Regions from separate parts of the Pseudoalteromonas sp. SM9913 genome, predicted to be linked through region 1. Evidence: predicted binding sites of a transcription regulator. Region 1 holds the regulator's gene; the other holds the start of a gene.
What was found. Region 1 encodes sigma-54, which starts transcription at its own class of promoters, with help from an activator protein. Its sites were predicted from a motif close to GTTGGCACGNNNNTNGNNT; they were not measured.
Positions count from the first base shown of each region.

Region 1 (7,705 bases):
TACCGCGAATAACCAAAGTTAAGGTTTGGCTGCCTGCAACCCCACCCATTGACGGGACAATGCCATTGAGCACAGCAAGAATTGGTAATATAGCTAAGGTGTTTTCAAAAAAGCTCGCCACAATTGCAGCCAGCAATGCAGTTAGTAAGTTTACACCCAGCCAAATTGAGCGCTTTTTAGAGCTTTTCAACACAGGTGCAAAGGTATCTTCTTCATCATCTAAACCCGCTAAACCCAGTAAACTGTGCTCAGCGTCTTCACGAATAACATCAACGATATCATCAATGGTGATCCGCCCAAGCAAGTGTGCGTTGTCATCAACAACCGGTGCCGATATCCAGTTATGACGCTCAAACAATTGTGCAACTTCGCTCTCATCCATTGAAATAGGAATAGACTCACAGTCTTCATCCATTAACTCATGAACAATTTTTTCAGGGGGATTAGTTAATAAAGTACTCAGCGATAGGGCGCCTAAAAAGCAGTTATTTTCATCAACCACATATAAGTCATCTGTACCCTCAGGTAATTCGCCGCGTAAGCGAATATAACGCAGTACCACATCTAGAGTCACATCGGGGCGAATAGTAACGGTATCTATATTCATCAATGCGCCAGCAGAGCGCTCTTGATACGATAAAGCCTGCGTTGCACGTTCTCTATCTTGAATATCCATAGCGCTAACAACGTCTTTATAAACGGTGTCAGGTAGGCTACGTAGTACTTCCCCTAAGTCATCATGGCCCATGTCTTCGGTTGCGGCAGCAATGTGCTCGGGTGCCATTTGCGCAATAATGCCCAAACGTACATCTTCAGACAGCTCTTCAAGCACATCACCTTGTACATCAGGATCAACAAGCTGCCAGAGCATACGGCGAATTTTATGCGGGGATGATTCTAAAAGAAGTGCGGTATCACAAGGCGCCGTCTTTGCCAGCATGCGTCTAACTTGAACAAATTGACCACTATTTAGTGACTTAGTCACCTGTTTTAGTTGTTGTAGTGGAATATCTTGTTCTAAAGCTTCAGGCATTGGCGTCCTTAATTAAATTGTATTACATGCTGGAAGGGTATAAATGCTATTCAATTTTAGTTTATCTTACTTTATGTGAGCAAACTACCTCAACCACTATTAACCTAAGCTTAGGATGATGAGTTAATAATGAACTTTTTTATTCTTGCTCATTAAATCGTTGGTCGATGAGCTCACCTATTGCGCTAAGTGCAGGCTCAGCGTCGGGGCCTTCGCATACCACCTTAACTTCTTTGCCTTGGCTGCTTTCGAGTAACATAAGTGCCAGCACGCTATCGCCAGCGGCTTGTTTGTCATCTTGAAATAAAGTGATTGTGGCATCAAATTGCACAGAAAGCTGAGCTAATACTGTCGCCGCTCTAGCGTGTAATCCTAATTTGTTTTTTATTAAAAATGTATTTTCTAAGCGCATTGCATGTTCTCACTCGGTATTATTCTTGTTCTCGGTGGCGAATTTTTACATTAGGATGGCTCATTGCAAAGCTTTCGCCAATGGTTTGCGCTAAATAAACAGAGCGGTGTTGCCCACCGGTACAGCCAATTGCAATGGTTAAGTAGCTGCGGTTATTTCGTTCTAAATGCGGCAGCCATGTTTGCACAAATGTTTGAATTTGCCATGTAAATTTTTGCACTATACTGTGACTTGCTAGGTAGTCTTTTACTGGTTGGTCCAGCCCTGTAAGTGGCTTAAGTTCAGGCTCCCAATGCGGGTTTGGTAAAAAGCGGGCATCAAATACGTAATCTGCTTCTTTAGGGATGCCGTGTTTAAAACCAAATGACTCAAAGGTAATGATCAGTTGTTTATCTTTTTTTCCGAGTATTTTTTCACGAATAGACTCAGCAAGCTGATGCACACTTAAATCTGTGGTATCAATCATATAATCAGCACGGTTAATCAATACATCAAGTAGTTGTTTTTCTTTTTTTATGGCTAAATCAAGCGGCAAAGAATCAATAGATAAAGGGTGGAGACGTCGCGTTTCTGAAAAACGTTTTATTAATGTTTGATCGTCACTGTCTAAATAAAATACCGTTGGTTTAGTAAAACCAGGTAAATATTCAATGATTTCATTAAACTGCTGTTGCTCTTTAGGTAGGTTACGTACATCAACACTCACGGCAATTTTATTATAACTGTCGGAAACACTGCGCACTAATGATGGTAATAAATTAAGAGGAATATTGTCTACACAATAATAACCTAAGTCTTCCACAACGCGTAACGCCACAGATTTACCTGACCCTGAACGACCGCTTATAATTATTAATTCCATTTATCACCTTTCTTTATTACTACGATTGACTGACGATAACCTGATACAGTTCGCTATCCGATTTGGCGGCGCGTAACTGTTTACAAAATTCTTTATCATTGAGCTTATCAGCAATCGTGGCTAGCGTCTTCAAATGCTGCTGATTATCGCCATCGGGAACAATTAACGCGACAAAAATGTCAACCGGTCGGTTATCAATCGCATCAAAATTAATAGCTGTTTCGCTCACTAAAATCAAAGCTAGGGGCTCTTGAGCACCACTCATGCGACCATGTGGAATAGCAATGCCTCGACCAATGCCTGTACTTCCTAGCTTTTCTCTTGCAGTTAATGCATTAAGAATATCTTGTTGTGTTAAATAGGGCAGCTTATTGTGAGCCAATTCACTGATAAATTCTAAAATTCTTTTTTTACTATTAAAAAGGACCGCAGCTTTACTGCAGTCCTGACAGATAAGTGAGCTTAGTTTCATAGTGTTAGTGTCGAGCAAGTTTCTCTTTGTGTTTAATTACTTGACGATCTAGCTTGTCAATGAGCGAGTCTATAGCGGCATACATATCTTGATGCTCAGTAGAGGCAAAAATCTCAGCGCCACTAACATGAACGGTTGCTTCAGCTTTTTGGTTTAGTTTTTCTACATCGAGAATAACGTGCACATTCGTTATGTGATCAGTGTGCCTCTGTAACTTCGAAAATTTACTATTTACGTAGTCTCTAAGCGAGTCGGTAATATCTACATGGCGACCAGTTAAATTCAGTTGCATAAACATTTTCCTCTTTGTTGTACGCCTTAAATCAAACTTTTACGTTGATTAGACGGGGGAATAGCTAGAGATTCGCGATATTTTGCAATGGTTCTCCTCGCTACTTTAATTCCTTGCTCTGCCAATATATCTGCAATTTTACTATCACTCAATGGTTTAGCTGAGTTTTCTGCAGCGATTAATTTTTTAATTAATGCACGTATTGCTGTTGATGAACATTCGCCACCATTTTCAGTACTTACATGGCTTGAAAAGAAATATTTAAGCTCAAAAATGCCACGTGGTGTATGCATGTATTTTTGCGTAGTAACACGCGATATAGTCGACTCATGCATTTCCACCATTTCAGCCACATCGTTAAGCACCATAGGCTTCATAGCCTCAGGACCGTGTTCAAAAAAGGCCTGTTGCTGCTGCACAATACAGTTGGTTACTTTAAGTAGCGTGTCATTTCTACTTTCTAAGCTTTTTATAAACCATTTAGCCTCTTGTAAGTGCGAGCGAATAAACTGGCTATCACCACTTGATTTAACCGTACGCGACATAGCTGCATATTGGCTATTTACTCTGATCTTAGGCATGCTATCTGGGTTTAATTCAACTACCCAACGACCTTTAACTTTTTTAACCGACACATCAGGAATAACGTATTCAGACTCTTCTCTGACAATAGTGTCTGCCGGTTTTGGGCTGAGCGTATGAATCAACGTCATGATTTCTTTAAGCTCATCTTCTTTAAGCTTTGTTTTTTTCATTAACGTGCGATAGTCACGTGCAGCAAGTAAATCAATATGATCGGTTAAGATCATTTTTGTTTCGTTTAAAAAAGGTGTGTCTTTATCAAATTGATTTAGCTGAATACACAAGCACTCTTGTAAACTACGCGCGGCTATTCCCACTGGATCAAATAGTTGAATACGCTTTAGTACCGCTTCTATTTCGTCAAGTTCAACTTCATCTTCGCCGTCGTTTTCTTGGTTAAAGCTTTCTAATATTTCTTCACAGCTAAGGGTTAGAATCCCTGAGTCGTCTACAGCTTCTACAATTGCAATAGCTATCGCTTCATCGGTAGGACTAAACGGCGTCAGTTGAAGTTGCCACATTAAATACTCATGCAGCGTTTCAGTCGAAGAGCCTTGATAAATAGATTCATCTTCTGGCATTGGGCCCGATGAAGAGGCAGGCGCAGCGCTCATATATTCATCCCAAGTAACATCCATAGCCATATCATCGCTAATAGTGTCTTTGGTCATTGCTTCGCCGCTATCTTGCTCATACTCGCTAGGTTTATCGTCAGCTGAGGCACTTAGCGTTATGTCATCGTTATCGGCTTTTTGTTCGTTTTTACCTGCAGTGTCTTCGCTGTAATCGTGTTCTTCAACTTCAAGCAAGGGGTTGCTATCGAGCGCTTCTTGAATTTCTTGCTGGAGATCCAATGTACTGAGTTGCAATAAGCGAATTGCTTGTTGCAACTGTGGAGTCATTGTAAGTTGCTGGCCCATGCGCAGCTGTAATGATTGCCTCATGTATCTCTAACAATCCTTTTAAATTACGGTCTGTTGACCTTTACGGATTAAAATTTGTTCAAACTAGGGGCGGTTTAATTGCGGCGCGAGGTTTGTAACCTAGTGGGCTAAGTCAAAACCGAGCAACAAAGAGTAAATCGTCCCTAGGCAGAACCCGAAGGGCAGCGCCTGTTTGGCATTGATGCTGCGTTATCGCCTATTTATGGGGAATACCACACCACATAGGCTCTGGCTTGCCTAAATACCAAACAGACTGCTGCAAATTCAACCTTGAAAGGTCAACAGACCTAAGTATGATTAATCTTAGCAGATGCTTAGTGGAATAACACACATATTAGAGCTTGAACTGCTCGCCTAAATAAACATCGCGTACTGTTTTATCGTTTAATACATATTCTGGAGTGCCTGATGCAATTAACTCTCCATGAGAAACTATGTAGGCTTTTTCACAAACATCAAGAGTTTCGCGTACGTTGTGATCTGTGATAAGTACGCCAATTCCTCGGTTTTTAAGATGCTCTATAATCTTTTTAATATCTAATACTGAGATAGGATCAACCCCCGCAAAGGGTTCGTCTAAAAGGATAAATTTAGGGTTTGCTGCTAACGCGCGAGCAATTTCAACGCGGCGACGTTCACCACCTGATAAAGCCATACCTTGACTATCGCGGATATGCTGAATGCTAAATTCATCAAGTAAATTATTTAAGGTATCTTCGCGTTGTTGTTTATTTAATTCTTTACGTGTTTCTAAGATAGCCATTAAGTTTTGATAAACAGTCAGCTTTCTAAAAATAGACGACTCTTGCGGTAAATAACCAATCCCTAAACGCGCTCGGCTGTGCATCGGTAATAAAGTAATATCTTTATCATCAATTGATATTTTGCCTTTATCGCTAGGGACAAGGCCTACAATCATATAAAAGGTGGTGGTTTTACCTGCACCATTAGGGCCAAGTAACCCCACAATACTGCCAGCTTCAACCTCTAGGCCAACGTTTTTTACAACTTCACGACCTTTATAGCTTTTAGCTAATAGCTCTGCTTTTAATGTGCTCATGGTTGGCCTTTATCATCTTCTTTTTTATTTTCAACAGGCACTAAAATAGTGTGTACACGGTCTGTTGAGTTTTCGTCTTTTTCTGCGCTAATTAACTGCTGCTCGATATCGTAAGTGATACTTTTAGCTGTTATTTGTTGACCTGCTTGAGCAATGCTTGCATCGCCGATTAAGGTTAAAAAACGCAGCGACACATCGTAACGCACTTCATTAGCACTGGCGCTCATTATGGTGCCATCAGCTTGGGTTTCTTCAAAATATGCAGGGCTGCCTGTGGCAATTAATAACTGTTTGTTATCGCCTAGCTCATCGCGTTTATGCACTTCTAAACGGTCAGCTGTGATACGGCGATTACCATGAATAATTTCAACATTTTTCTCAAAAATGCCTACGTTTTCTTTTAATTGACCTTCTTGCTTATCTGCACTAATTGAAATTTGATTAGCAGCGGGGGCTTCAGCAGGTTCAGCGCCATTACTGTTAAAAGCAATTAATAGTGAGGGAAAAATTAAAATTTTAAATAGGTTATTGGTCATAATATAGGGTTCGCGTATGGTTAATAAGTTTAATCACCTCGGTTTTTAAATCGGCCTCAAGGCCTTTACCTGTGATTTTTAAATTAGGTCCTGTAATAACGACAGGCTGCTGTGATTGCATGGTTAATAGTTTTATATCAACATTGATGGTCTGGGCGTTGATCGTATCGATCATGGCGTTATCTACTAAGTTTTGAGCGGTTACATTACCCTCTAACACCAGTTGACGGTCGTCGTAGAGGGTGGCTTCATCGGCGTTAATACGCCATGTTTGCTGCTCGTTGTATAAAGTGAATATAGGCTTTTCAAAAAAGGTAAAACCGAGTTGTTGATACAACTCCATTTTTACCGCAGTTACCTTATGGCTCACTTTACCTTGTTCATTATAAGCCGTTTGTTTTAGCTCAATAGCGGTATAATCAGGCTTAGCAATAACTTGTGTTTCTTCGCTTGCAGTAATATCAACCTTAGTAAAATAAGGATACCAGAGCCAAACCATACAGCTTATGAATAAAACGCTCAGTATAATGCGCGCTACATTCATGAACTCGTTCCTTGGCTAGTTAGTGGCTTGTTATTTTCGAGCATAAGTAAGTCTGTCAGCTCTCTTACCGCACCAAAACCGCCGGGCAGTTGGGTTACATAATGTGATAAACGTTTAATAAGTGGATGAGCATCGTTTACGGCAACCGCAAAACCGACTTGCTCCATTACTGGCATGTCTGGGCCATCATCACCTATATAAGCAATTTGCTCATCGCTAAGCGCTAATTTTTGTTTTAATTCTTGATAGGCTATAAGCTTGTCTTCTTGGCCTTGATATATATGTTGTACGGTTAAACTGCTCATACGTTGCTGCACTATATGAGAATGGCGCCCAGTGATTACGGCGACTTCAAAACCGCTGTTAATCAGGGCTTTGATACCAAATCCGTCTTTGGTGTTAAATGCTTTGAGTTCTTCACCTTGGTTTCCAAGGTAAATACGGCCATCAGAAAATACACCATCAATATCACAAATTAATAGCTTTACTTTTTTTGCGCGCGCCTTTGCATCATCACTTAGCGGTTGATAGAGATCTTCAAATTGCATTTATAGCACTCCCGCTTTAAGTAAGTCTTGCATATTTAGTGCGCCAATCGGTTGATTATGCTCATTAATTACAATTAAACCATTAATACGTTTTTGTTCCATAATATTTAACGCTTCAGCCGCGAGCATCTCTTGGGTGGCTGTAGTACACGACTTGGTCATCACAACATTAATTTCAGTGCTATGAATGTCAATACGTTGCTCTAAAATACGGCGTAAATCGCCATCGGTAAACAGGCCTGATAATTGCTGGTCACTATCAACAATAGCGGTCATGCCGAGTCCTTTGGCCGACATTTCAATTAAGGCATCTTTAATCGTTTGCGTCTCGTTAATGATAGGTGTATCAGCACCACTGTGCATAACATCTTTAAGAGTTAAGAGTAATCGCTTGCCTAAGCTACCACCAGGGTGCGATAG
Region 1 is NC_014803.1:427,729-435,433, forward strand. It holds gene mgtE (magnesium transporter) at 1-1,033, opposite strand, end outside; gene PSM_RS01975 (HPr family phosphocarrier protein) at 1,173-1,445, opposite strand; gene rapZ (RNase adapter RapZ) at 1,465-2,307, opposite strand; gene ptsN (PTS IIA-like nitrogen regulatory protein PtsN) at 2,327-2,779, opposite strand; gene hpf (ribosome hibernation promoting factor) at 2,784-3,071, opposite strand; gene PSM_RS01995 (RNA polymerase factor sigma-54) at 3,098-4,597, opposite strand; gene lptB (LPS export ABC transporter ATP-binding protein) at 4,932-5,657, opposite strand; gene lptA (lipopolysaccharide transport periplasmic protein LptA) at 5,654-6,193, opposite strand; gene lptC (LPS export ABC transporter periplasmic protein LptC) at 6,183-6,737, opposite strand; gene kdsC (3-deoxy-manno-octulosonate-8-phosphatase KdsC) at 6,734-7,285, opposite strand; gene PSM_RS02020 (KpsF/GutQ family sugar-phosphate isomerase) at 7,286-7,705, opposite strand, start outside.

Region 2 (7,705 bases), 1.3 Mb from region 1:
TTAAATCTGATTTTGCGCAAGCACGGTCAATGCAGGCTTTCGGTGAAGGTTTGCCGACTCGTGTTTTTGCTATGCAGGAGCGCCCAGGATCAAACATGACATCGGGCGGTGTTGTCGAAACAGGTCGCAGCCTTGATATTGCTATGAGTGATAACGCATGGCTGAGTGTTCAGGATGCCTCTGGTAATGAAGCCTATACAAAAGTGGGTTCGTTAAATATAACGGCTGAAGGAATGTTGACTACCAGCGACGGTCGTCAAGTTATTGGCGAAGGTGGGCCAGTCATATTACCTGTACCGATTGAAAAAATTGAATTTAGCAAAGATGGCACTATTCAAGTTCGCCCTCAAGGTGCACCGGCTAACTTTTTAGAAGAAGTTGATCGGCTAAAAGTAGTTGATGCAAACAACGCTACACTCGAGAAGGGTAACGATGGCTTATTTAGAGCTAAACCAGGCCAAATAGTTGAAACATCAGCCAATGTACAAGTATTAGGCGGCACATTAGAAAAATCGAATGTAAATCCTGTGCATGAAATGGTCGATATGATCAGTCATCAACGCCAATTTGAATTACAAGTAAAACTGATGAAAACAGCTGAAGAGATTGACGAACGTCAAGAACAGCTGATGCGCATCGTTTAACTATAACGTGAGGATATTATTATGAATCCAGCATTATGGATAAGTAAAACAGGGCTTGACGCTCAACAAACAGATATATCGGTTATATCAAATAACTTAGCGAATGCCAGTACAGTGGGTTACAAAAAAAGCCGCGCTATTTTTGAAGACTTACTCTACCAAAATATTAATCAACCAGGCGGTCGCTCATCGCAAGACACCGAAATGCCGTCAGGCTTAATGTTGGGCGCGGGTACGAAAGTGGTCGCTAATCAGAAAAACTTTTCCCAAGGTAACATGCTCACCACTGAAAATTCATTAGATTGGATGATTTCTGGTCCTGGATTTTTTGAGGTTTTACAGCCTGATGGCAATATTGCCTATTCGCGTAACGGTCAGTTTACCACCGACGGTGAGGGGCGAGTTGTAACTTCGGGTGCCGGTTACGTTGTTCAGCCTGAAATGAATGTGCCTGATGATGCACAGTCAATCACCGTATCTCAAGATGGTGAAGTGTCAGTTCGCATTAAAGGTCAAGCCGAAAACGTGGTTATTGGTCAAATTACTATTAGTGATTTTATCAATCCGTCGGGCCTTGAGCCTATAGGGCAAAACCTTTATACCGAAACTGCAGTAAGTGGTGCACCTGTTCAAGGTAACCCGGGGGTTGAGGGCTTAGGTACAATTATTCAAGGTTCACTTGAAACATCAAATGTAAATGTGACCGAAGAGTTGGTTAATTTGATTGAAACTCAGCGAGTTTACGAAATGAACTCAAAGGTAATTTCAGCGGTTGATGAAATGATGAGCTACATCAATCAACAATTATAGTCTTGGGGGATTGTATGCGTAATATCATGTTATTTGCAGTAGGGACTTTACTGTTAAGCGGTTGTGTATCTACACAAAATAATGAAGTAGTGCAGGACGATCCCTACTATGCACCTATGTATCCTGAGCCTAATATGGAGCCAGTGGTAGCAACTGGCTCTTTATTCAGTACTCAGTTATCGAATGACTTATATGCCGATAAGAAAGCACTTAGAACAGGCGATATCATTACTGTTAAATTGCAAGAGTCAACCCAAGCCACAAAAGCGGCTAAAACAGAAACAGATAAACAAACAGATGCTAGCCTCGATCCTGTTATTGGTTTAGGTGGTTTACCGGTTAATATTGGTGGCGATAGTATTCAATTTGGGGTTGGTAGTGATGCGTCGTTTAAAGGTGACTCAAAATCAAATCAATCAAACAGCCTAGTTGGCGATATTTCGGTTAACGTGATGCGAGTATTACCAAATGGTAATTTAGTGATTCGCGGTGAAAAATGGCTAACGCTAAATACCGGTGAAGAATTTATTCGCTTAGAGGGGTTAGTGCGTCCACAAGATGTTAATGCTGATAATACTGTTGAGTCTAATCGTATTGCGAATGCGCGTATTCAGTATTCAGGTAAGGGTCAAACTCAAGAGGCACAAAGCCCGGGTTGGTTAACGCGTTTCTTTAGTAGCTCATTGTTTCCTTTTTAGAGGACATTCGACATGAATGGTTTTAAAGTTTTTGTTTTATGGTGCTACTAGGCTGGCAATTTACTGCCAGTGCTGAGCGAATTAAAGATGTATCTATGGTTGAAGGGGTGCGCTCAAACCAATTAGTGGGCTATGGCTTAGTTGTTGGTTTACCAGGTACCGGTGAGCAAAGCCGTTTTACCGAACAAAGCTTCAAAGGCATGCTCAATAGTTTTGGTATTACGTTACCTTCTAGTTTAAAGCCAAAAATTAAAAATGTTGCAGCGGTTGCTGTTCATGCTGAACTCCCTCCATTTAGAAAGCCAGGGCAAACCATAGATATAACCGTGTCATCAATTGGCAGTGCAGGCAGCCTGCGCGGTGGCACATTATTACAAACATTTTTAAAAGGGGTTGATGGAAATGTATACGCTATTGCACAAGGGAGCTTAATTGTTGGTGGCTTAGGTGCTGAAGGCCTAGATGGCAGCCGAGTCGTTATTAATACGCCAACCGTAGGGCGTGTGCCAAACGGTGCCACGGTTGAACGTGCCGTTAAAAGCCCATTTATGCAAAACGATTATATTACCTTTAATTTAAACCGTCCGGACTTTACAACCGCAAAACGTTTAGAAAAAACCATAAATGATTTAATTGGCCCAAATAGCGCACAAGCACTCGATGCCGCCTCTATTCGGGTTGTTGCGCCACGAGATGCTTCACAGCGCGTATCGTATTTATCAACTCTTGAAAACTTAGAGTTTAAGCCTGCGGATACTTCGGCAAAAATAATTGTTAACTCACGTACCGGCACTATAGTTATTGGCAAAAATGTAAAATTACAACCTGCAGCAATTACACATGGTGGTCTTACTGTGACCATTGCTGAGCAACAAAATGTGGCGCAGCCAAATCCTCTAGCAGAGGGGGAAACAGTGGTTACCCAACAAAGTATTATTGACGTTAATCAAGATGATTCACGTGCTTTTGTATTTGACCCAGGTGTAAGCCTTGATGATTTAGTTCGTGCTATTAATGAAGTTGGCGCTGCCCCTGGCGATTTAATGGCGATTCTTGAAGCACTTAAAGAAGCCGGTGCAATTAACGGTCAGCTTGTTGTAATTTAGTTTTATAAGATTCTAGACCCTAAGCCCTAGGGTCTTTAACCCTTAACCTTTCATCCTTAACCTTTCATCCTTAACCTTTCATCGCTACTCTTCTTTTGGCTCAATTATTGCATTTAACTAGGTATTATTAATTATTGTGTCAAAAAGCTGATGGAAACAAATCATCTAGATAAGCAAAACTTTTTTGATTTAGGCAACTTAGACTCTTTGCGTCGAGATGCTTTAAACAGCGGTGATGCATCAACCGATGCATCTAAAGCGGCGTTAAAAAAAGCGGCGGCACAATTTGAAGCTATCTTCACCCAAATGCTACTGAAAAGTATGCGTAAAGCCAATGAGGCTTTTGAAGACAAAGAAAGCCCATTTAATGCAAGTGGCGTGAAGTTTTTTGAAGAAATGCACGACCAACAGATGGCTACAGAGCTTTCATCAAATGGCTCTTTAGGTCTTGCAGATTTAATTGTGCAGCAACTATCGCCAGATGGAAAAAACTTTATGCCAGGCTCTGTTCTTCGTACAACGTCAGATTTCTTTAGTGACCAACGTGCGGGTAGCACCTTACCTCATCAAGAAAACCAAAAGGTCACTGAAAAAGTGCCGCTCGTTGATTCAACTGAAAAAAGCGAACAAAACATAGCGTCTGGCACATTTGAAAATGCTGAGGAATTTGTAAGCACCGTATGGGAACACGCAAAAACAGCGGCTAAGAAAATTGGTTTAAATCCGGCGGTTATGGTTGCGCAAGCAGCATTAGAGACTGGTTGGGGTAAACATATTATCAGTAAAGGTGATGGCAATAGCTCAAATAATTTATTCAATATAAAGTCAGATAAAAGTTGGCAGGGCGAAAAAGCCAGTAAGGTCACTTTAGAGTTTGAGCAAGGCGCTGCAGTTAAAAAGCAAGCAAGCTTTAGAGCGTATGACTCAATAAAAGATAGCGTGAATGATTTTGTGGATTTTTTAACACAGAACCCTCGCTATCAAGATGCATTAAACAATACAGCAAAGCCGCACAAATTTTTAGACTCTTTACAGCAAGCCGGTTATGCAACCGACCCTAACTATGCAGACAAAATAAAAAGAGTGCTTAACAGTAACGAGTTAAAGAATATCGCCACAAGCGTTATCCGCCAAGGAGTAGAGTAACATGTCGTTTAATTTATTAAATATTGCTAATTCAGGAATAAGAGCAAACTCTGAGTTATTGCAAACGACAAGTAAAAACATCGCAAACGTTAATACTGAAGGGTATGTACGAGAGCGCACTGAATTTACTACCATGATTGATAATCAGGTGGGCCGCGGTCAAACGTACCGGTTATTAAATGAGTTTGCACAAAAGCAATTAAACCGAGATACCTCAAATAAAAGCTTTTTTGATCAATTTGTTAGCGAGGCGAGTCGGGTTGATCAAATTTTTTCAGAAAAATCAAACAGCTTATCAACTAGTATCAACTCGATGTTTAACAACGTGCAAGAAGCACTTAACCAACCTTCATCTACGGTTGCTCGTTCATTGGTGATGAGTGATGCGCAAAATCTGATTGATCAAATGGACCGGCTTGCAGGTATTGTTTCAGAGCAAAAAGCAGTGGTTAATGAGCAATTAGAAATATTTTCTGAAGAGGCGAATACGTTAATCGAAAGTATTAGTTCGTTAAATCAAGAAATTGCGGGTGTTCATGGCACTAAAAACGAAGCAGATGCTAGCTCAGCTTACAACGAGCGTGATAAAGCAATACGTGATTTATCAAAACTAATTGATATAGAAACACTCGATGGCCCTAATGGTGAAAAACAAGTATTTATGGGCACAGGTGAAGCGGTTGTTATGCAAAATGGTTCATTTAACTTGTTTTCGATTAGTGGCGATCCCGATGCCAATTTTAAAGAGTTACGCTTAGATGTAAATGGTGGCCAAGCCGTTCCACTAGAAATAGATCCCACTAAACTCAAAGGTAAAATTGGTGGCTTATTGGCATTTAGAGACGATATTTTGGTGCCTGCACAAAATCAAATAGGTCAGATGGGCATTGCGCTTGCTGATTCGTTTAATCAGCAAAACCGTTTAGGAATGGATGCAAACGGTGAGCTTGGAGGCGATATTTTTGATATCCCAACGGTCAGTGCTTTTGTTTATCAAGCAAATACCGGAACAGCTAATATGTCAGCAACCGTTGAAGCTGGTAAAGGCAGTGAACTACCAGCGAGTGATTTTGTGATCACCTATACGGGGAACCCTAACGAAGTAAGTATTCAGCCAATAGATAATAAAGGCGAGCCTTTAGGCAGTGCATCGTTAGCTGTTATTCCACCGAGTGGCATTATTGACTCTGCGGCAATCACCAGCGGGGAGTCGTTTGGTTTAGAGCTAAACGTAACCGGAGCTGGTAATGCCGGTGATCAATTTCAGATAAAACTTAATAGTGGCGCGGCTGGCAATATATCGCTGACAACAGGTCGAGGAGAAGACATTGCATTGGCCTCTCCAATTAGAACAGCAGACGGGCTTGATAATACAGGCACTGGGACTATTTCACCGGGTGATGTGAGCGATGTAACTACCGGCAGTTTTACAAACCCTTTAGGCTTAGCAAATGGTCCTATTAACATTGTTAAAACTGCTAATGCTAACGAATATCAACTTACTGATGGTAATGGTACAACCACGTTTACGGTTATACCGCCTGCTAACAATATTTTGGCGCAAGCGGGGCCTCCTTATGATGGCTATGGTTTTGACTTTAATATTGAAGGGGTACCGGCTACAGGTGATACCTTTAATTTAGAATTTAATGAAGGCGGTTTTGATGATAACCGTAATGGTCAAAAACTCGCTGACTTACAAAATAGCGATTTAGTACGTCAAAATGTGGTAGCAAGTGCCTCAGCCGATAATCATAAAACCTTGAACCAGGCCTATGCTGGATTAGTAACCGATGTTGGTGTAGTAACCAGTCAAGCAAAAACCAACGGGGCGGCATTTGATGCTTTAGCACAGCAATCAGAAGCCTGGTATGAATCGTTATCCGGCGTAAATTTAGATGAAGAGGCAGCTAATTTGCTGCGTTTTCAGCAATCTTATGCTGCATCGGCTCAAGTACTGTCTGCAGCACGTTCTATTTTTGACACTTTACTGAGTGCGGCGAGGTAATTATGCGTTTATCAAATAATTTAATGTATCAAAATAACATTAATAAAATACTTGAGAATCAACAAAATGTAGCTGGTGCGCAGGAGCGCGTTACGACAGGTCAAAAATATTTGAGTACCTCAGAAAACCCTGCTGCTATTTCGCAGGGTATGTTGTACACCAATAAAATAGAAACTAATGAGCAGCTGACGAAGAATATTAACCAGCTAAAAGGGCGTTTAGAAACCGAAGAAAGTTTATTACAAGGTATGAACGACACTATTTTAGAAGCGCAAATGTTAACTATACGAGCGGGCAATGGTTCGTTAGATAAAGGTGATTTGGCTTCGGTTGCCAGTGAACTAAAAGAATTGCAAAAATCGCTGCTTAACTTAATGAATAGTCAATCTGAAGGGGGGAAATACCTTTTCTCTGGCTATCAAGACGATATTCAAACTTATACATTTAATAGCACTAATGGCAAATACGAATACCAAGGCGATCAAGGCCAGCACGAAGTAACTATTGCAAAAGGCGTTGAGATCAAATCAAGCGATAATGGCTTTAATGTATTTGAACGAGTTGATGCACGTCTTGATGTGGTATCGAATGGTGGAGCGCCATCAGGCGGTATTACCGCTGGAACTGTTTATGTTCAAAATCAAGGTGAGTTTGATCGTTTTCACAAAGATAATTATAACTCAGACCCAGATCCGCTTATTTCTCCAACGATCAATACCTACAACGTTAATGTGATCCCTGGTGCGACCCCTTCATCGCCTGATCAGTATGAGATATTACGTGATGGTAATCCTCTTGTACCACCTGTGACTGGTGAAGTAACTGATGAGCCGATTGAATTTGCCGGTATGGAAATTCAACTTGAAGGTGTAGCACCGGGGCAGCTTGATTTTACCCTTGAGAAACCAAGCAAAGAAAATGTATTGAATACACTAGAAGATTTGATCATTAGCCTAAATGACGAACAACTTGATGAAGCGCAAATTAACCAAGCATTATCGGATGGTTTAATTCAGCTTAAAAATGCTAGTGAACAGATTGTATTTACACAAGCTGGTTTAGGTGGACGGATGAATGTGGTTGAGCGTGTGACCGATTCAAACAGTGCACTGGATATTAATAATCAAGAAAATAGATCCAGCCTGATTGAGATTGATGCCGCTGAAGCCATCAGCGATCTTACTAAACATGAGTCTGGTTTACAGGCTTCACAAGCGACTTTTGGTCGCTTGGCTAAACTTTCATTATTCGATTATTTATAAATACCATCCAAGGCAGGTTATTACTTTACGA
Region 2 is NC_014803.1:2,435,254-2,442,958, reverse strand. It holds gene PSM_RS11190 (flagellar basal body rod protein FlgF) at 1-644, shown strand, start outside; gene flgG (flagellar basal-body rod protein FlgG) at 666-1,454, shown strand; gene flgH (flagellar basal body L-ring protein FlgH) at 1,469-2,152, shown strand; gene PSM_RS11175 (flagellar basal body P-ring protein FlgI) at 2,191-3,258, shown strand; gene flgJ (flagellar assembly peptidoglycan hydrolase FlgJ) at 3,409-4,404, shown strand; gene flgK (flagellar hook-associated protein FlgK) at 4,406-6,412, shown strand; gene flgL (flagellar hook-associated protein FlgL) at 6,415-7,674, shown strand.
Region 2: a site for sigma-54 is predicted at 3,353-3,371, ahead of flgJ (flagellar assembly peptidoglycan hydrolase FlgJ). Genes of this name have one in related genera too.